DNA from 4 places in the Streptomyces sp. NPDC002138 genome. Region 3 is predicted to be linked to each of the others. Evidence: riboswitches for the same ligand, from Rfam matches in the RefSeq annotation. Region 3 holds a riboswitch; each other region holds the start of a gene.
What was found. Region 3 has a riboswitch for cobalamin ahead of cobN (cobaltochelatase subunit CobN). Riboswitches for the same ligand answer to the same signal wherever they lie in the genome.

Region 1: another riboswitch for cobalamin. It lies ahead of ABT084_RS15605 (ribonucleoside-diphosphate reductase subunit alpha); the one in region 3 lies ahead of cobN (cobaltochelatase subunit CobN).
Region 2: another riboswitch for cobalamin. It lies ahead of metE (5-methyltetrahydropteroyltriglutamate--homocysteine S-methyltransferase); the one in region 3 lies ahead of cobN (cobaltochelatase subunit CobN).
Region 4: another riboswitch for cobalamin. It lies ahead of ABT084_RS01275 (energy-coupling factor ABC transporter permease); the one in region 3 lies ahead of cobN (cobaltochelatase subunit CobN).

Annotation. Positions count from the first base shown of each region.
Region 1 is NZ_JBEOXE010000020.1:49,636-54,425, reverse strand. It holds gene ABT084_RS15605 (ribonucleoside-diphosphate reductase subunit alpha) at 1-2,353, opposite strand, end outside; cobalamin riboswitch at 2,519-2,650, opposite strand; gene ABT084_RS15600 (GNAT family N-acetyltransferase) at 2,702-3,199, opposite strand; gene ABT084_RS15595 (Uma2 family endonuclease) at 3,287-3,862, shown strand; gene ABT084_RS15590 (CstA-like transporter-associated (seleno)protein) at 3,914-4,111, opposite strand; gene ABT084_RS15585 (carbon starvation CstA family protein) at 4,108-4,790, opposite strand, start outside.
Region 2 is NZ_JBEOXE010000085.1:6,995-11,784, forward strand. It holds gene ABT084_RS33835 (acyl-CoA dehydrogenase family protein) at 1-173, shown strand, start outside; gene ABT084_RS33840 (hypothetical protein) at 395-1,099, opposite strand; cobalamin riboswitch at 1,312-1,530, shown strand; gene metE (5-methyltetrahydropteroyltriglutamate--homocysteine S-methyltransferase) at 1,763-4,081, shown strand; gene ABT084_RS33850 (oxygenase MpaB family protein) at 4,282-4,790, shown strand, end outside.
Region 3 is NZ_JBEOXE010000068.1:7,300-12,089, reverse strand. It holds gene cobN (cobaltochelatase subunit CobN) at 1-2,350, opposite strand, end outside; cobalamin riboswitch at 2,391-2,522, opposite strand; gene cobG (precorrin-3B synthase) at 2,835-4,331, shown strand; gene ABT084_RS31285 (precorrin-8X methylmutase) at 4,339-4,790, shown strand, end outside.
Region 4 is NZ_JBEOXE010000002.1:29,409-34,198, forward strand. It holds gene ABT084_RS01265 (L-serine ammonia-lyase) at 1-1,374, shown strand, start outside; gene ABT084_RS01270 (AMIN-like domain-containing (lipo)protein) at 1,564-2,124, shown strand; cobalamin riboswitch at 2,228-2,420, shown strand; gene ABT084_RS01275 (energy-coupling factor ABC transporter permease) at 2,451-3,152, shown strand; gene ABT084_RS01280 (energy-coupling factor ABC transporter substrate-binding protein) at 3,152-3,508, shown strand; gene cbiQ (cobalt ECF transporter T component CbiQ) at 3,512-4,261, shown strand; gene ABT084_RS01290 (energy-coupling factor ABC transporter ATP-binding protein) at 4,258-4,790, shown strand, end outside.

The sequences.
Region 1 (4,790 bases), on a different contig from region 3:
CCTCGGCGTCGGCGTCGGCCTGCGGGAGCGCCACCGGAGTGGCGGCCTGCGCGGCCCGGGCGATCTTCGTCGCGGGGCGCGAGCGCAGGTAGTACGTGGTCTTCAGGCCCTGCTTCCAGGCGTACGCGTACATCGAGGAGAGCTTCCCGATGGTCGGCGTCTCCAGGAACAGGTTCAGCGACTGCGACTGGTCGAGGTACGGCGTACGGGCCGCCGCCATGTCGATCAGACCGCGCTGCGGGATCTCCCACGCCGTGCGGTACAGCGCGCGCACCTCGGCCGGGATCCAGCCGAAGCCCTGCACCGAACCGCTGGCGTCGCGCAGCGCCTCGCGGGTCTGCGCGTCCCAGACGCCGAGCTTCTTCAGCTCGGCCACCAGGTAGGCGTTGACCTGGAGGAACTCACCGCTGAGGGTCTCGCGCTTGAAGAGGTTGGAGACCTGCGGCTCGATGCACTCGTACACGCCGGCGATGGAGGCGATCGTCGCCGTCGGCGCGATGGCCAGCAGCAGCGAGTTGCGCATGCCGGACTTCGCGACGCGGGCGCGCAGGGCGTCCCAGCGCTCGGGCCAGTTCGGCTCGACGTCGTAGTGGTCCGGGTGCAGGACACCGCGGGCCGTCCGGGTCTGCTCCCAGGCCGGGAGCGGGCCGCTGCGCTCGGCGAGGTCGCAGGAGGCCTCGTACGCGGCCAGCATGATGCGCTCGGAGAGCTTGGTGGACAGCGCCTTCGCCTCGGGGGAGTCGAACGGCAGCTTCAGCTTGAAGAAGACGTCCTGGAGGCCCATCGCGCCCAGACCCACCGGACGCCAGCGGGCGTTGGAGCGGCCGGCCTGCTCGGTCGGGTAGAAGTTGATGTCCACGACGCGGTCGAGGAAGGTGACGGCCGTGCGGACGGTCTCGTCCAGCCGCTCCCAGTCGATCTCACCGGTCTCGGTGAGGACGAACGCGCCCAGGTTGACCGAGCCCAGGTTGCAGACGGCGGTCTCGCCGTCGTTGGTGACCTCGATGATCTCGGTGCACAGGTTCGAGGAGTGGACGACGGTGCCCGGCTCGGCGGTCTGGTTCGCCGTGCGGTTGGAGGCGTCCTTGAACGTCATCCAGCCCTGGCCGGTCTGCGCGAGGGTGCGCATCATCCGGCCGTACAGGTCGCGCGCGGGCATGGTCTTGCGGGCCAGGCCCGCGGCCTCGGCCTTGTGGTAGGCGGCGTCGAACTCGTCGCCCCACAGGTCGACCAGCTCGGGCACGTCGGCCGGGGAGAACAGCGACCAGTCGGCGTCGGCGTTCACGCGGCGCATGAACTCGTCCGGCACCCAGTGGGCGAGGTTCAGGTTGTGCGTACGGCGCTGGTCCTCACCGGTGTTGTCGCGCAGCTCGAGGAACTCCTCGATGTCCGCGTGCCAGGTCTCCAGGTAGACCGCGGCGGCGCCCTTGCGGCGGCCGCCCTGGTTCACGGCGGCGACCGAGGCGTCGAGGGTCTTGAGGAACGGCACGATGCCGTTGGAGTGCCCGTTGGTGCCGCGGATCAGGGAACCGCGGGCGCGGATGCGGGAGTACGAGAGGCCGATGCCGCCCGCGTGCTTCGACAGGCGCGCGACCTGGTGGTAGCGGTCGTAGATCGAGTCCAGCTCGTCGAGCGGGGAGTCCAGCAGGTAGCACGAGGACATCTGCGGGTGCCGGGTGCCGGAGTTGAAGAGCGTGGGGGAGGACGGCAGGTAGTCGAGGCGGCTCATCAGCCGGTAGAGCGAGGCCACTTCCTCGACGGCCTGGACGCCGCCGATCTCACCATGGGGACCAGACTCGGCGAGGCCGCAGGCCACGCGCAGCATGAAGTGCTGCGGGGTCTCGATGACCTGGCGGGTGATCGGGTGGCGCAGCAGGTAACGGCTGTGCAGGGTGCGCAGACCGAAGAAGCCGAAGCGGTCGTCGGCGCCCTCGGTGGTGGCGTGCTCGACCAGCGCGTTCAGCCGGGCGGCGTGCGCCTCGACGAACTCGGCGGTGCGGTCGGCGATCAGGCCCTCGCGGTGACCGACCGCGACGGACGCCGAGAAGGAGGTGGCCCCCTGGCCCGCGGCCTCGTCGGCGATCGTCAGCGTCAGCAGACGCGCGGCCAGCCGGGAGTACGCGGGGTCCTCCGAGATCAGACCCGCGGCCGCCTCGGTGGCCAGCCCGCGCAGTTCGGCCTCGTCGGCGACGGCGCTGCGGCCCCGCAGCGCGGCGGCGGCGACCCGGCCGGGGTCGGTGTCGGCCAGGTCGGCGGTGAGGTCGGTGAGGGTGCGCAGCAGCGCGGCGCCAGGACCCTCGGTGGCCTCGGGCTGGGCGGACTCGGCGCGCGGTGCGGCAGGCGCGATGGTCACGTGGGGGGCTCTCCCTCGCTCGGCTCCGGATGGCTCGGAGGCGGGGCGGGGAGGCTGCCATGAGGGCGTCTGGACGTGCGGACCCGGGCAGGGCAGTCACGCGTCACCACATGGCGTCCACCGGCCCAACCGCGAGGCCCGGACGTCTCGGCGTCCGGACCGGTCGGTCCGGGCGCACTGTCGGCAGGTCCTCGGACTTGCGGCGGCACCAATGGGTGGTTGGGTGCAGTTCATACCGTTGCGGGACAGTTCCGGATTCGCACCGGATTCCCCTGCGGCGACAGCGAGCATGAGCATACATGTGGGGGCCGCTCGTTGCGCGACCCACCACATGTTGTGTCGGCGTGGCTACAACTCCACGCGGTACGTGAGCAAGGGGACCGCCGGGACCGGTGCCCAGTCCCGCTCCGGCGTCCGGGTGAAGCCCAGGCGCCCGTAGATCCTGTGGGCCCCCAGCATGGCCGCTTTCGTGGACAGGACCAGGTGGGTGACCCCCTCCAGGGCCCGTGCGCGGTCCATGCAGGCGCGTACGAGGGCCTCCCCGGCCCCGCGGCCCCGCGCCGCGGGGGAGACCGCCAGCATCCGGAATTCGGCCTCGTGGGGACCGGCGATTTCGGCCAGCCGGCTGCCGGGTGCGGCGAAGGCCACTCCACCGAGCAACTGCCCGTCGTGGGTGGCCACGAGCACCTCGGCGTCGGCGGCCCGCCCCGCCACATCGCGCAGCACGGTCAGGTAGAAGCCGTTGGCCTCCGGGTCGAGCAGCCCGTCGTCCAGGTAGGCCCGCGCCGTGATCTCGCCCAGCTCTTCGTATTCGGCGGGCAGCGCCGCCCGGATGGTGATGTCCATGGCGTCGAGTGTGGAGCACGGGTGTCGGTGCACGGCGCTATCGTCGGAAGGAGCACCGTCGAGGAAGGCGAGCGAGGCCATGACGTGATGACCGGCCGGCCCCACATGCTGACCAAGGAGTTCGAGGAACTCGCGCTGATGGCTCGCAACCGGATGGAGGGGCTGAGGCTGGAGTTCATCGACGGGAAGCTGAGGAGCAAGGGGTTGCCGGACGGCGACCACGGGATGATCATTCAGTGGCTCACGCGGATCTGCATGCAGCACCGCCCCGAACTCTGGCTGCATCCGGGACAGGGGATCAAAGCGGAGGAGTACCGGGCCGGCCGGGCGATTCCGGATGCGGTGCTGGCTTCCTCGGGAGCGTTCGCCGGGCAGGGCGAGTGGGTGGACCCGGATCCGGTGCTCATGGTTGTCGAGGTGACCTCGTGGGACTCTGACACCGACCGGCGCGACCGGGTGGAGAAGCCCCGTGCCTACGCGGCTACAGGCATCCCGGTCTACCTGCTGATCGATCGGGACAAGTGCGAGATCTCGGTGCACAGTGAGCCCGACGGGCAGCGGTACGTGACCGTGCGCACCCTGCCCTTCGGTAAGGACGTCGAGCTCCCCGACCCCGTCAGCATCACCCTCCACACCGAGCCCCTCAAGGACTGGGTGCGCTGAGCGCGCCGCGGGGCCCCCGTCCTGGGTGGACGGGGGCCCCGCGGGCACCTCTCAGCAGCAGCGGAAGCCCTCGCGGGGGTCCGCCTCGCGGGAGTCGGTGCGGGCCCGCTCGAAGTCCCGGCGGGTGGGGACCTCGGCGGCCGGGTCGTGGGAGCGCGCGTGGGCGACGTACCGGTCGTAGGCGCTCTCGCCCGAGAACTCGCGGACGTAGAACCGGATCCGCCCCAGCGCCGCCCGGACGGTGCTCACGCCACCGGTTCCTTGACCCGGCCGCCGCCGGAGTCCAGGCCGGCGGCGGCCAGCTCCGCCTTCTCCGCGGCCGTCGGGATCAGACCGGCCGGAGCGACGATCTTCGACTCGGTCCACGGGACCTCGGAGAGCACGGTGCTCCCCGGGTCGCGGACGGCCTTCAGGCAGGTCCGGACCGCGTCCAGCAGGACGATGACGATCAGGAGCGCGAAGAGGGCGGAGAGGACCCCGTCGACCGTGGCGTTGGTGACCACGGTGTGCATCTGGTCCATGGTCTTCGCGGGCTTGAGCACCTTGCCCGCGTCGATTCCGTCCAGGTACTTGTCGCGCTGGGCGAAGAAGCCGATCGTCGCGTCGTCGGAGAAGATCTTCTGGTAGCTGGCGGTGAGCGTCACGGCCACGTCCCAGGCCAGCGGAACAGCCGTCACCCAGGCCCACTTGAGCCGCCCCGACTTCACCAGCAGCGTGGTGCAGACGGCGAGCGCGACGGCGGCGAGCAGCTGGTTCGCGATGCCGAAGAGCGGGAAGAGCTGGTTGATGCCGCCCAGCGGGTCCTTCACGCCGACCCACAGGAAGTAGCCCCAGCCGCCGACGACGATCGCGCTCGCGAACCAGACGCCCGGCTTCCAGCTGATGTCCTTGAAGGACTTGTGCACGTTGCCCAGGGTGTCCTGGAGCA
Region 2 (4,790 bases), on a different contig from region 3:
TCGTCGGCGCGGCGGGCGCCCTGAAGGACGGCTCCGCGGGCGCCGTGCTCCACGGCGAGCTGGAACGCGGCTACCGCAGCGCGGTCATCTTCACCTTCGGCGGCGGCAACAACGAGATCCAGCGCGAGATCATCTCCTGGATCGGCCTCGGCATGCCCCGCGTCCGCCGCTGAGCACCCGCGGACGCCGCTGGCCGACGGGCGACGGCCGCGATCCGGCCCGCACCGATGTGCACGGCGGCCGGTGGACACCCGTCGGCCAGGATTCCCGCCCGAGGGCGCTTCGACGGTGCTCTGCTCGGCGGTTTACGCGGCATTCGCCCGTCGTGACGTCATGGACGGATCCTAGCGCTCACCGAGGTCTCGCGTTCCGGTCGATTCGATCAGGCCCGAGGTCACGCCATGCGGGCGCTCAAGGTGCGTACCACCTCGGTCAGGACCTTCTGGCGCCAGTTCTCTTCCGTCTCCGGGTACTTGCCCACGCCGTCCGCGGTCGACGAGCCGCTCACCTCGAACTGGTACGGGCCCTGATGGCAGACCATCGTGGAGGTCGTGCCCTTCGTGTAGCAGCCCGCCGCACCCAGCGAGTTCTTGAGGTCCTGGAACTTCTTGGTGTCCTGGCCGGCCCGCTTCGCCTCGTCGTCCCGGTCCTCGGCGTAGGCGTTCGCCACGAGGGCCGGATCGGCCACCGTCTTGAAGACGATGCGGATGTTGCTGTTGTGCTTGCCCTTGTACTTCGCCGGCAGCCCGAATTCGGTCCTGCAGCCGCCCGCCGGTACGTCACCCGTCGTGCCCGGGTCCGGCTTGCCGAGCGGGTTGAAGTTGAGGACGGTCACCTTGATCGGATCGCGCTGGAAGTCCTTCGCCTGCGGCAGGATCGCGCGGATCTCGTCGTCGCCCAGCACCTCGCACGCGTTGGGCCACTGAGCGACGGGGAGCGAGCCTCCCTGTACGGGCCTGGCGTCGAGCCGCGGCCCGGACGGCTTCGCCGACTCGAACTTCAGCGCCGGCGGCTCACTGCTGCAACCGGCCAGCACGACCGCGGCGGACGCGACGGCCACGGCGGCCAGGACGGAACGGCTCGGATTCATTGTCGGCACGTCCAACTTCCCTCTGCAGACACGGGGGATCCCCCACCTCGGGACCATTCTGGACGTGCGTGCCGCGCCGCCCGTGCCGATCCCGGGATGTTCCCTGTGATCTTCCCGACAGCAAGCCCGCCCCGGCTCAGTCATGTCCGCCATCGGCGAACCGTCTCATCCGGGCGTCCGGAATGTGGCCAACTCCTCCCCTCGGTACGGGCGGACACCTAAGGTGATCCCCAGCAGCTGGTTCGCCTCCGTCCGCCAGGCGGGATGCGTCGTAAGAGGGAACCCGGTGGGAATCCGGGACTGCCCCGCAGCGGTGAGCGGGAACGACCGCCGTCATACGCACTGGGCCCGTACGGGCCTGGGAAGCGACGGCCACTAGGTGTCTGCCCCCGGCAGACGTGCCCGTGAGTCCGAAGACCTGCCCGTTGCCCGCGCACGCACAGCCGTGCGCGGATTCCTGGTGACCTCGTGGGCGGGTCGGTCGGGGGCACCCCGGGCTCGCCCCGGGGCAAGGCGGACGGTCGTACCGGTACCCCGTGCACGGAGCGCGCGGGGGCGAGGGCGCGACGTACCGTCCGGTCCGCCGCCCTTCGCGCCCCACGTCCGGTCATCGGGACTCATGGAGACGTACTCGCGAAGGAGAGTTCCGTGACAACCGATTCCACCACCGAGATGGCCACCGATTCCGCAACCGCAGCCGTATGCGCCACTGTTCACGGCTACCCCCGGCAGGGGCAGAACCGGGAACTGAAGAAGGCCGTCGAGGGCTACTGGAAGGGCCGGGTCGACGCCGACGCACTGCGCGAGACCGCCGCGACCCTGCGCCGGACGAACTGGCGGCAGCTGGCCGGGGCGGGCATCACCGAGGTCCCCACCGGTGACTTCTCGTACTACGACCACGTCCTCGACACCAGCGTGATGGTCGGCGCGGTCCCGGACCGCCACCGCGCCGCCGTCGAAGCGGACCCGCTGGACGGCTACTTCGCCATGGCCCGCGGCACCCAGGACGTGGCGCCGCTGGAGATGACCAAGTGGTTCGACACCAACTACCACTACCTGGTACCGGAGCTGGGCCCCGACACCGTCTTCACCGCCGACTCCGGCAAGCAGGTCGCCGAGCTGAAGGAGGCCCTGGCCCTCGGTCTCGCGGCCCGCCCCGTGCTGGTCGGACCGGTCACCTACCTCCTGCTGGCCAAGCCCGCCCCCGGGGTGCCCGACGACTTCCAGCCCCTCACCCTGCTCGACCGGCTGCTGCCCGTCTACGCCGAAGTCCTCGCCGACCTCCGCGCGGCCGGCGCCGCATGGGTCCAGCTCGACGAGCCCGCCCTGGTCCAGGACCGCACCCCCGCCGACCTCGGCGCCGCCGCCCGCGCCTACCGCGAGCTGGGCGGCCTCGCCCCACGTCCCAAGCTGCTCGTCGCCTCGTACTTCGACCGGCTCGGCGAGGCCCTGCCGGTCCTGGCCAAGGCGCCGGTCGAGGGTCTGGCCCTGGACTTCACCGACCGGGCCGCGGGCAACCTCGCCGACCTCGCCGCCGTCGGCGGCCTGCCCGGGAAGCGGCTGGTCGCGGGGGTCGTCAACGGCCGCAACATCTGGATCAACGACCACGAGAAGTCCCTCGCCACCCTCGGCACCCTGCTCGGCCTCGCGGGCCGCGTCGACGTGGCGGCTTCCTGCTCGCTGCTGCACGTCCCGCTGGACGTCACCGCCGAGCGCGACATCGACCCGCAGGTCCGGCGCTGGCTGGCCTTCGCCCGCCAGAAGACCGCCGAGATCACCACCCTCGCCCGCGGCCTCGCCCAGGGCACGCACGCCATCGGCGCCGAACTCGCCGCGAACCGCGCCGACCTCGCCTCCCGGGCGCACTCGCCGATCACCCGCGACCCCGCCGTCCGCGCCCGCACCGCGGCCGTCACCGACGCCGACGGGCGCCGCTCGCAGCCCTACGACCGGCGGGCCGCCGCCCAGCGGGCCCACCTCGGGCTGCCTCCGCTGCCCACGACGACCATCGGCTCCTTCCCGCAGACCACCGAACTGCGCACCGCCCGCGCCGACCTGCGCGCCGGACGGCTCGACGAAGCCGGGTACGAGCGCCGCATCGAGGCGGAGATCCGCGAGGTGATCGCCTTCCAGGAGAAGGCGGGCATCGACGTCCTCGTGCACGGCGAACCCGAACGCAACGACATGGTCCAGTACTTCGCCGAGCGCCTCACCGGCTACCTGGCCACCCAGCACGGCTGGGTCCAGTCCTACGGCACGCGCTACGTCCGGCCGCCGGTGCTGGCCGGGGACATCACCCGTCCCGAGCCGATGACCGTGCGCTGGACGACGTACGCGCAGGCGCAGACGGCGAAGCCGGTCAAGGGGATGCTGACCGGCCCGGTGACCATGCTCGCCTGGTCCTTCGTCCGCGACGACCAGCCCCTCGGGGACACGGCCCGCCAGGTCGCGCTCGCCCTGCGCGACGAGGTGAACGACCTGGAGGCGGCGGGAACTTCCGTCATCCAGGTCGACGAACCCGCCTTGCGGGAAACCCTGCCCCTGCGCGCGGCGGACCACGCCGCATACCTCGCCTGGGCCACCGAGGCCTTCCGCCTCAGCACCAGCGGTGTCCGTCCGGACACCCAGATCCACACCCACATGTGCTACGCGGAGTTCGGCGACATCGTGGCGGCCATCGAGGACCTCGACGCCGACGTCATCAGCCTGGAAGCGGCCCGCTCGCACATGCGGGTCGCCGACGAACTCGCCGGTACGGGGTACCCGCGCGAGGTCGGCCCCGGCGTCTGGGACATCCACTCCCCGCGCGTCCCCTCCGCCGACGAGGCCGCCGCGCTGCTGCGCAAGGGGCTGGAGGCCATCCCGGCCGCACGCCTGTGGGTCAATCCGGACTGCGGGCTCAAGACCCGGGGGTGGCCCGAGACGAAGGCCTCCCTGGAGCACCTCGTCGAGGCCGCGCACCGGGTGCGGGCGGAGACCGCGACGGCCTGACCAGGCGCCGCGCGCTCGGTGATCGGCCGGTCACCGAGCGTCGCGGGGTGCCGAGGCGGGCCGAGGGGTGCCGCCTGCTCAGCGCCGGGCGGGGACGGGTCCGAGCGGCCCGTCCCCGCCGCGGCGGCGCGCCCGGCGGCGCGGCCTGCCCAACCCACCGCCCGGTCGGTACGCTCGACACCGGGCGACGGGAGGCCACGATGGGCGCAGTGCCGTACGGGGACGAGGGCGGACCCCGGGGCGTGGACTACGGCGCTCCCCGGGACGGGCACGCGAGGCGGGACGTGAACGGGCCCGCGAGCAAGCCCGCGAGCGGGTTCGAGGGCGCCGATCCCGGGCTGTACGGCCCCCGGTCCGTGACCTGGCAGTGCCACGGCGACCCGATCATGTGGATCGCCGGAGTCCGGGCGCTCTACCTCCAGGCCCTCCACCCGCGCGCCGTCCGCGGGGTGATGGCCAACTCCGACTTCCGGCAGGACGCCTGGGGGCGGCTGCTGCGCACCGCCGACTTCGTCGGCACCATCACCTACGGCACCACCGAGTCCGCCGAGCGGGCCGGAGCGCGCGTCCGCAAGATCCACCGGATGCTGTCCGCGACCGACCCCACCACCGGCGAGGGCTTCCCGGTGGACGATCCCGAGCTGCTCCTGTGGGTGCACTGCGCCCAGATCGACTCCTTCCTGCACATACTGCGGCGCTCCGGCGTCCC
Region 3 (4,790 bases):
TCAGCTCGTCCGTGGTCGCCGCCAGCCGCGGGACCACCTCGGTCGCCGCGAAGGTGAGGATGTCCGCGACCCCGGCCGGGTGGCCCGCGGCGACACCGGCGACGGCCGAAGGGGCCCAGTCGGCCGCCTCCATGGCCTCGACCAAGGTGCGGGCCACGGCCTCGACCTCGTCGGCCGAGGTGCGGGTGGGCGCGGCCTCGTCCAGGCCGAGCGCCTCGCGCAGGCCCGGGAGCGCCGTCGTCCCGCCCCAGATCTGGCGGGCGCGCAGGATGGACAGGACCAGGTTGACCCGGTCGGTGCCGGCCGGGGCGCCGCCCAGCACGTGCAGACCGTCGCGGATCTGGGCGTCCTTGACCTCGCACAGCCAGCCGTCGACATGCAGCAGGAAGTCGTCGAACCCGTCGTCGTCCGGGCGGGCTTCGAGACCGAGGTCGTGGTCCAGCTTCGCCGCCTGGATCAGGGTCCAGATCTGGGCGCGGATGGCCGGCAGCTTGGCCGGGTCCATGGAGGAGATCTGCGCGTACTCGTCCAGGTGCTGTTCCAGGCGCGCGATGTCGCCGTACGACTCCGCGCGGGCCATCGGCGGCACCAGGTGGTCGACCAGGGTCGCGTGCACCCGGCGCTTGGCCTGGGTGCCCTCGCCCGGGTCGTTGACCAGGAACGGGTACACGAGCGGCAGGTCGCCGAGGGCGGCGTCCGGCGCGCACGCGGCGGAGAGGCCCGCGTTCTTGCCGGGCAGCCACTCCAGGTTGCCGTGCTTGCCCAGGTGGATCATGGCGTCGGCGCCGAAGCCGCCGTCCTCGGCCGCGGCCTGGATCCAGCGGTAGGCGGCCAGGTAGTGGTGCGAGGGCGGCAGATCGGGGTCGTGGTAGATCGCGATCGGGTTCTCGCCGAAGCCGCGCGGCGGCTGGATGAGGATGAGCAGGTTCCCGCGGCGCAGCGCGGCCAGCACGATGTCGCCGTCGGGGTCGCCGCCGGTCGCGGTGCGGGAGCGGTCCAGGAACATGGTGCCGGGAGCCTGCCCCCAGTGCCGCTCGACGCCTTCGCGCAGCTCGCCGGGGAGACCGGCGTACCAGCGGCGGTAGTCGGCGGCCGGGATCCGGACCGGGTTGCGGGCCAGCTGCTCCTCGGTGAGCCAGTCCTGGTCGTGGCCGCCCGCCTCGATCAGCGCGCGGATCAGCTCGTCGCCGTCGCCGGAGACCAGGCCGGGGATCTCCTCGGCCGGGCCGAAGTCGTAGCCCTCCGCGATCAGCCGGCGCAGCAGGGCGACGGCGCTGGCGGGGGTGTCGAGGCCGACCGCGTTGCCGATGCGGGAGTGCTTGGTGGGGTACGCGGAGAGGACGAGCGCGATCCGCTTCTCGGCGTTCGGGGTGTGCCGCAGCCTGGCGTGGCGCACGGCGATGCCGGCGACCCGGGCGGCCCGTTCGGGATCGGCGACGTACGCCGGGAGGCCGTCCTCGTCGATCTCCTTGAAGGAGAACGGGACGGTGATCAGCCGGCCGTCGAACTCCGGCACCGCGACCTGGCTGGCCGAGTCGAGCGGGGACAGGCCCTCGTCGCTCTCCTCCCAGGTGGCGCGCGAACCGGTCAGGCACAGCGCCTGCAGGATCGGCACGTCGAGCGCGGCGAGCGCGCCCGCGTCCCACGACTCGTCGTCGCCGCCCGCCGAGGCCTCGGCGGGACGGGTGCCGCCCGCCGCGAGGACGGTCGTCACGATGGCGTCGGCCGTCGCCAGCTCGGCGAGCAGCTCCGGTTCGGGGGAGCGCAGCGAGGAGACGTACAGCGGGACGGGCACGCCGCCCGCGTCCACCACGGCGTCCGAGAGGGCGTGCACGAAGGCGGTGTTGCCGCTCATGTGGTGGGCGCGGTAGTAGAGCACCGCGATCCGGGGACCGGCGGCGGGCTCCGCCGCGCGCTCCAGCCGCCCCCAGGTGGGAGCGGCGGCGGGCGGCTCGAAGCCGTGGCCGGTGAGCAGCACGGTGTCCGAGAGGAAGCGGGCCAGCTGCTCCAGGTTGGCGGGGCCGCCGTGCGCGAGGTAGGCGTGCGCCTCGGCCGCGATGCCGATGGGGACGGTGGACGCCTCCATCAGCTGGGCGTCCGGGGCCTGTTCGCCGGTCAGCACGACGACCGGGCGGGTCTGGTCGGCGGCGAGGAGCAGATCGAGCCCCTCCTGCCAGGCGCGCAGGCCGCCGAGGAGGCGTACGACGACCAGGTCCGCGCCGTCGAGCAGCGCGGGGAGGTCGTCGAGGGGGAGCCGGGAAGGGTTCGCGAACCGGTACGGGACCGGGCCGTCGTCCGAGGCGCGGGCACTGAGCAGATCGGTGTCGGACGTCGACAGCAGCAGGATCATGCGGCGGCGGGCCTTCCTCGGGGTTTCCGCGCCCCGGGCAGTGAGGACGACGGGAGTTCCTGACTCACCCGGTGGCGCCGCTGGCGGCTGCCGGATTCACAGTGGCGGGACCGCGCCGGAATCTCACCGGGCTTCCTCCCATGTCGCCGTCCTCGGCGATGACGGGCCGAATGGCCCGTCGAGGGGTCATCTTAGGTGCCGTGGCAAGTGAACGGCAGGTGGGGGCCGGTGTCGGTGCCTGTGGTGGCGCCTCAAACGCCGGCGGGGCTGGGATTGGCTGCCGGGGCCTGCGTGCGACGAACCCTTCGGGTCGTGGGGCCTCCGGCGGGCCCTCAATCGCCGGGCGGGCTGGATGTGCCCGGGGAATTCAGCCCGTCCGGCGTTTGAGGACCCGCCGGAGGCCCCATGCACCCGCACCCGGGGGACCAGTGGCGTGGTGACGGACACAGGCCGGGCGGCCCCGATCGTGGGTATGCTCGCCGCCATGCCCCCGCCCACCTCCGCCGCGTCCCGGGACGAACCCGTCATACGGGACCGTGGTGACGCCTGCCCCGGCGCGCTGCGCCTGCACGCGGCGGACGACGGCCACCTCGCCCGGGTCCGGATCCCCGGCGGCCTGCTCACCGCGGAGGCGGCCGCCGTGCTGGCCGACGCGGCGGACCGGCTCGGGGACGGGCACCTCGACCTCACCTCCCGCGGCAACGCGCAGCTGCGCGGCCTCGGCGCGGGCTGCGGCGGCGAACTGGCCGCCCTGCTGGCCGGCGCCGGACTGCTGCCCGCCGCGGCCGCCACCCACGAACGCGTGCGCAACATCGTCGCCTCGCCGCTGTCCGGGCTCGACGGGCAGGGGCACGCCGATGTCACGCCCTGGGTCGCGGAGCTGGACCGGCTGCTGTGCGGGAGCGAGGCGGCGGCCGCCCTGTCGGGGCGCTTCCTCTTCGCCCTCGACGACGGGCGCGGTGACGTGACCTCGCTCGCCCCCGACGTGAGCGTCCGCGCGCTGCGCGCCGGAACGGCCGTGCTGTGGACGCACAATGACACCGACGCGGTGGCGGTCGACCCTCGGGACGCGCCCCGGGCCGCGCTGACGGCGGCGCACTACTTCCTCGACGCGGTGCGCGGCGCCGGGACCAAGGCCTGGCGGGTGGGTGAACTGCCCGCCGAACACCGGCTGCGGGCGGGTGAGTTGCTCAACCGGCTGCGGGAGCAGGGCATTTCGGCCGAGCGGGCCGAGCGGGCCGAGCGGGCCGAGGGGGCCGAGGGGGCCGAGAGGGTCGAAAGGGCCGACGAATCCCACTGGTTCGGCGCGAGCGCGGGCAGGGCGGCCGCGGGCCCCGGCCCCGGCGCGGTCGTGGGGCCCGACGCGGAGCGCGTCGCGCTCTCGGTGCTGGCCCCGATGGGGCGGTTGACCACCGGTCAGTGGCGCCTGCTGGCCGCCGCGGCCGCCGCCGCGGCCGGGACCCTGCGGCTCACCCCCTGGCGCGGGATCGTCGTCCCCGGCGCCGACGCGGCCACCACGCCGGACGCCCTCGCGCGGCTCGCCGGAGCCGGGCTGGTCACCGCGCCCGGCGATCCGTGGGAGAACGTGAGCGCCTGTACCGGGCGGCCCGGCTGCGCGAAGGCGCTGGCCGACGTACGGGCCGACGCGCGGGCGGTCGTGGCGGCCGCCGGGGCCCGGGCGGGCGGCGCGGCGCCGCCGGTGCACTGGTCCGGGTGCGAGCGGCGCTGCGGGCATCCGCGCGCGGCCGTCTGGCTGGACCTGGTCGCCGGGCCCCGGGGGTACGCCCTCGCGGTGGCCGGGCGGGCGGGGCGCCCGGTGCGGGACGACGTACCGGCGACGGCGCCCGACCTGACCGCGGCCCTCGCGGAAGCGGATGCCATGGTGACGCAGACCCAGCCGACCCAGCATCCCCAGCAGACCGATCAGCCTCAGCAGACCGATCAGCCTCAGCAGCCCCAGCAGCCTCAGCAGCAGACGTAGTGAAGAGATGAGCGAGTACACAGTGTTCGAGTACGAGAAGGACGGCGCCGCGATCTACCGCCAGTCCTTTGCCACGATCCGCGCCGAGGCGGACCTCGCCGGGCTGCCCGCTTCGGTGTCGCAGGTCGCCGTGCGCATGATCCACGCGTGCGGGATGACCGACCTGACCAAGGATCTGGGCTACACGCCGGACGTCGTGCTGCGCGCCCGCGCCGCGCTCCACTCCGGGGCGCCCATCCTGTGCGACGTACGCATGGTCGCGAGCGGGGTCACCCGCAAGCGGCTGCCCGCCGACAACGAGGTGATCTGCACCCTGTCGGATCCCGAAGTGCCGGAGCTCGCCGCGAAGATGGGCACCACGCGCAGCGCCGCCGCCCTCGAACTCTGGCGCGACCGCGGCCTGTTGGAAGGTTCCGTGATCGCCGTCGGCAACGCGCCGACCGCTCTCTTCCGGCTGCT
Region 4 (4,790 bases), on a different contig from region 3:
TCCGTCTTCGACCTTTTCTCCATCGGCATCGGTCCGTCCTCCTCCCACACGGTCGGCCCGATGCGCGCCGCGCGCATGTTCGTGAACCGGCTGAAGAAGGACGGTGTCCTCGCCCAGACCGCCTCCGTACGGGCCGAGCTCTTCGGCTCGCTCGGCGCCACGGGGCACGGCCACGGCACCCCCAAGGCGGTCCTGCTGGGCCTGGAGGGCCACTCCCCCCGCTCCGTGAACGTGGAGACCGCCGACGCCGAGGTCGAGCGCATCCGCCAGAGCGGCCGGCTGCGGCTGCTCGGCACCGAGATAGGCGATGGTCACGAGATCGCCTTCGACGAGCCGAACCAGCTGATCCTGCACCGCCGCCGCTCGCTGCCGTACCACGCGAACGGCATGACCCTCTTCGCCTACGACGAGGCCGGCACCCCGCTGCTGGAGAAGACCTACTACTCGGTCGGCGGCGGGTTCGTCGTGGACGAGGACGCGGTCGGCGAGGACCGGATCAAGCTCGACGACACCGTGCTGAAGTACCCCTTCCGCTCCGGTGACGAGATGCTGCGGCTGGCGAACGAGAGCGGCCTGTCGATCTCCTCGATGATGCTGGAGAACGAGAAGGCCTGGCGCACGGAGGAGGAGATCCGCGAGGGCCTCCTGGAGATCTGGCGGGTCATGCAGGCCTGCGTCGCGCGCGGCATGTCCCGCGAGGGCATCCTGCCGGGCGGTCTGCGGGTCAAGCGCCGCGCCGCCGGCACCGCCCGCCAGCTGCGCGCCGAGGGCGATCCGCAGGCGCACGCGATGGAGTGGGCGACGCTGTACGCGATGGCCGTCAACGAGGAGAACGCGGCGGGCGGCCGGGTCGTCACCGCCCCCACCAACGGCGCGGCGGGCATCATCCCGGCGGTCCTGCACTACTACATGAACTTCGTGCCGGGCGCGGACGAGGACGGCGTGGTCCGCTTCCTCCTGTCGGCGGGCGCGATCGGCATGCTGTTCAAGGAGAACGCCTCGATCTCCGGCGCCGAGGTCGGCTGCCAGGGCGAGGTGGGCTCGGCCTGCTCGATGGCGGCGGGCGCCCTCGCCGAGGTGCTGGGCGGCACCCCGGAGCAGGTGGAGAACGCGGCCGAGATCGGCATGGAGCACAACCTCGGCCTGACCTGCGACCCGGTCGGCGGGCTCGTGCAGATCCCGTGCATCGAGCGCAACGGCATGGCGGCGGTCAAGGCCGTCACGGCGGCGAAGATGGCGATGCGCGGCGACGGCACCCACAAGGTCTCCCTGGACAAGGTCATCAAGACCATGAAGGAGACCGGCGCCGACATGAAAGTGAAGTACAAGGAGACGGCGCGCGGCGGTCTCGCGGTCAACGTCATCGAGTGCTGACCGCCCGCCTCGCGCCCTGGCCGGCGAGGCGACGAGGTCGTCACCGGGGCCCGGTCCGCCACCGCGGACCGGGCCCCCGCGCATCGGGCCGGGGCAGGGGCGGGGACGTACGCGTGCAACCGTGAGGCCGTATGGCGTGTCTTCCACGATGACACTACTGTCCCCACATCCGAAGAATCGGGGGACGTCATGCTCCGCCACCTCATACGCTCCGTCCGCGACTCAGTCCACCACCTGCTCCGGAGCCCGCGCCTCGGCTCCGCCCACCGCCGACGTCTGGCGGCCGTCACCGCCGGGGTCCTGCTGACCGCCGGATTCGGCCTCGCCGTACCGGCCTCGGCATCCGCCACCGCGACCCCGCTCGTGACCAATGCCCGCTGGGGCGGGCACTGCACGTACGACCGGATCGTCATCGACCTCCAGGGCTCCGTGCCCGGGGTCACCGTCACTCCCGTCTCCGAGCTGGTCTACGACGGATCCGGCAAGCCGGTCCCGCTCGCCGGGTCGTACTTCCTGGAGATCCGCCTGCACCCGGCCGCCGCGCACGACGAGGCCGGGCAGTCCGTCTACACCGGCCCCCGGCTGCAGAAGATCTACCTGCCGAAGCTCAAGGGCCTGGCCTTCACCGGTGACTTCGAGGGCTACGTCACCTTCGGCGCCGCCTTCGACACGGCGCCGCGGTTCACCACCTCCACGCTGCACTCCCCGGAGCGCTTCGTGGTCGACATCGCGCACCCGAACACCTGCTGACGGCGGTAAGGCGGGACCGGGCGGGCGCCCGGTCCCGCCCCTCCCACGGGCGGTGGACGGGCCCCCGGACAGCGGCGGCCGACGCCCCGTCGCGCCTGGTCGGGTAGGGTCAATGCGCCTTGGTGTACGGGAAACCGGTGGAAGACCGGTGCGGCCCTCGCCACTGTGAACGGGAAGTCCGGCGCCACTCCCACGGGAAGCCACTGGACCGGGCGGGAGACCGCACGGACCGGGAAGGCGGCGCCGCGGCATCAGCACCCGTGAGCCAGGAGACCGACCGGGGTGCGTTGTTCCATCCACGAGGTGCTGGAGAGGTCTCCCCACACATGCACATAGCCGAGGGCTTCCTGCCCCCGTTGCACGCGGCCGCCTGGGGCGTCGCGTCCGCCCCCTTCGTCCTGCACGGAGTGCGCGCCCTGACCCGCGAGGTCAAGGCCAATCCGGAGAGCACCCTGCTGCTCGGGGCGTCCGGAGCGTTCACTTTCGTCCTGTCCGCCTTGAAGATCCCGTCGGTGACGGGCAGTTGCTCGCACCCCACCGGGACGGGGCTGGGCGCGATCCTGTTCCGGCCGCCGATCATGGCGGTGCTGGGCACGATCACCCTGCTGTTCCAGGCCCTGCTGCTGGCCCACGGCGGGCTGACCACGCTCGGCGCCAACGTCTTCTCGATGGCGATCGCGGGCCCGTGGGCCGGGTACGCCGTCTACCGGCTGCTCAAGCGGTTCGACGCGCCGCTGATGGTCTCGGTCTTCTTCGGCGCATTCTTCGCCGACCTGATCACCTACTGCGTGACCAGCGTGCAGCTCGCGCTGGCCTTCCCGGACCCGGCGTCAGGCTTCGCGGGCTCGCTCGTGAAGTTCGGCGGGATCTTCGCGGTCACCCAGATCCCCCTCGCGGTGAGCGAGGGCCTGCTCACGGTGCTCGTGATGCGGCTGCTGATGCAGTCGAGCAAGTCCGACCTGGTGCGCCTCGGCGTGGCCCGGCTGACTGGCGGGCGCACCGCCGAGAAGCAGGGGGCGGCGCTCTGATGACCAGGAACGCGAAGATCAACACCGTGCTGCTGCTCCTCGTGGCGGCGCTGGCGGTCCTGCCGATCGCGCTGGGCATGGGCGAGGGCAAGGAGGAGCCGTTCACGGGCGCGGACGCGCAGGCGGAGTCGGCGATCACCGAGCTGAAGCCGGACTACGAGCCGTGGTTCTCCCCGCTGTACGAACCCCCGTCCGGGGAGGTCGAGTCGGCGCTCTTCGCCCTCCAGGCGGCCCTGGGCGCGGGCGTGCTCGCGTACTACTTCGGGGTGCGGCGCGGGCGTCGGCAGGGCGAGGCGCTGGCCGCCGCGGCCCACGCCCCCGGTGACGGGGCCGACCCGGCCGGCCGGGACGCGTAGCCGGTGCTCCCGATCGACGCCGCGGCGCACGGCAGCCGCTGGCGCCGCCGACACCCGCTGGAGAAGGCCCTGCTGGGGTTCGGGCTGACCGTCGCCGCGGTCTGCCTGCCGCCCTGGCCGGGCGGGCCCCTGGTGGCGGCCGCGACCCTCGCCGTGCTGCTGGGCCCGGCGGGGGTGGCCGGGCGTCAGCTGTGGCGCGCGTTCCGGATCCCGCTCGGGTTCTGTTTCACGGGGGCCGCGCCGCTGCTGTTCGCGGTGGGCGGCCCGGCGGGGCTGGTGTCCCTGGCCCCGGACGGGCCCCGGCACGCGGCCGAGTTGCTGCTGCGCACCTCGGCCGCCTCGCTCGGCGTGCTGCTGTTCGCCTTCACCACCCCCGTCTCGGACGTACTGCCCCGGCTGGTGCGGGCGGGTGTACCGGCGCCCGTCGTGGACGTGGCGCTGGTGATGTACCGGATCGGGTTCCTGCTGCTGGACTCGCTCGCGAAGATCCGCCGGGCCCAGGCGGCCCGGCTGGGCCACGCCGGCCGGGCGGCGGCGTGGCGCTCCGTCGCGGGGCTCGCCGCGACCGCCTTCGTCCGGGCCTTCGACCGCGCCTCCCGGCTCCAGAGCGGGCTGGCGGGGCGCGGCTACGACGGCACGCTGCGGGTGCTCGTCCCGGAGGTCACCCTGTCCTGGCGCTTCCTGGCCGCCTCGGGCGCCCTGCTGGCCGCGCTGACCACCGTCACCCTCGTCCTGAAAGGGCTGTACCTGTGAACCCGTTGGTGGAACTGGCCGGCGCGGGCTACGCGTACGAGGACGGGCCCGCGGTGCTGTCCGGCGTGGACTTCGCGATCGCCCCGGGCCGGGCCCTGGCCCTGCTGGGCCGCAACGGCAGCGGCAAGACCACGCTGATGCGCCTGCTCAGCGGCGGCCTGCGCCCGGCCGCGGGCGAACTGCGCCTGGACGGGGCGGTGGTGACCCACGACCGGGCCGGGCTGACCCGGCTGCGCACGTCCGTACAGCTGGTGGTCCAGGACCCGGACGACCAGCTCTTCGCGGCCTCCGTGGAACAGGACGTCTCCTTCGGCCCGATGAACCTGGGCCTGGCCGCCGAGGAGGTGCGGGCCCGGGTGGACGCGGCGCTGACCGCGCTGGACATCACCGCGCTGCGGGACCGGCCGACGCACCTGCTGTCCTACGGCCAGCGCAAGCGGGCCGCGATCGCGGGGGCCGTGGCGATGGCGCCGCGCGTGCTGATCCTGGACGAGCCGACGGCCGGCCTCGACCCGGACGGCCAGGAGCG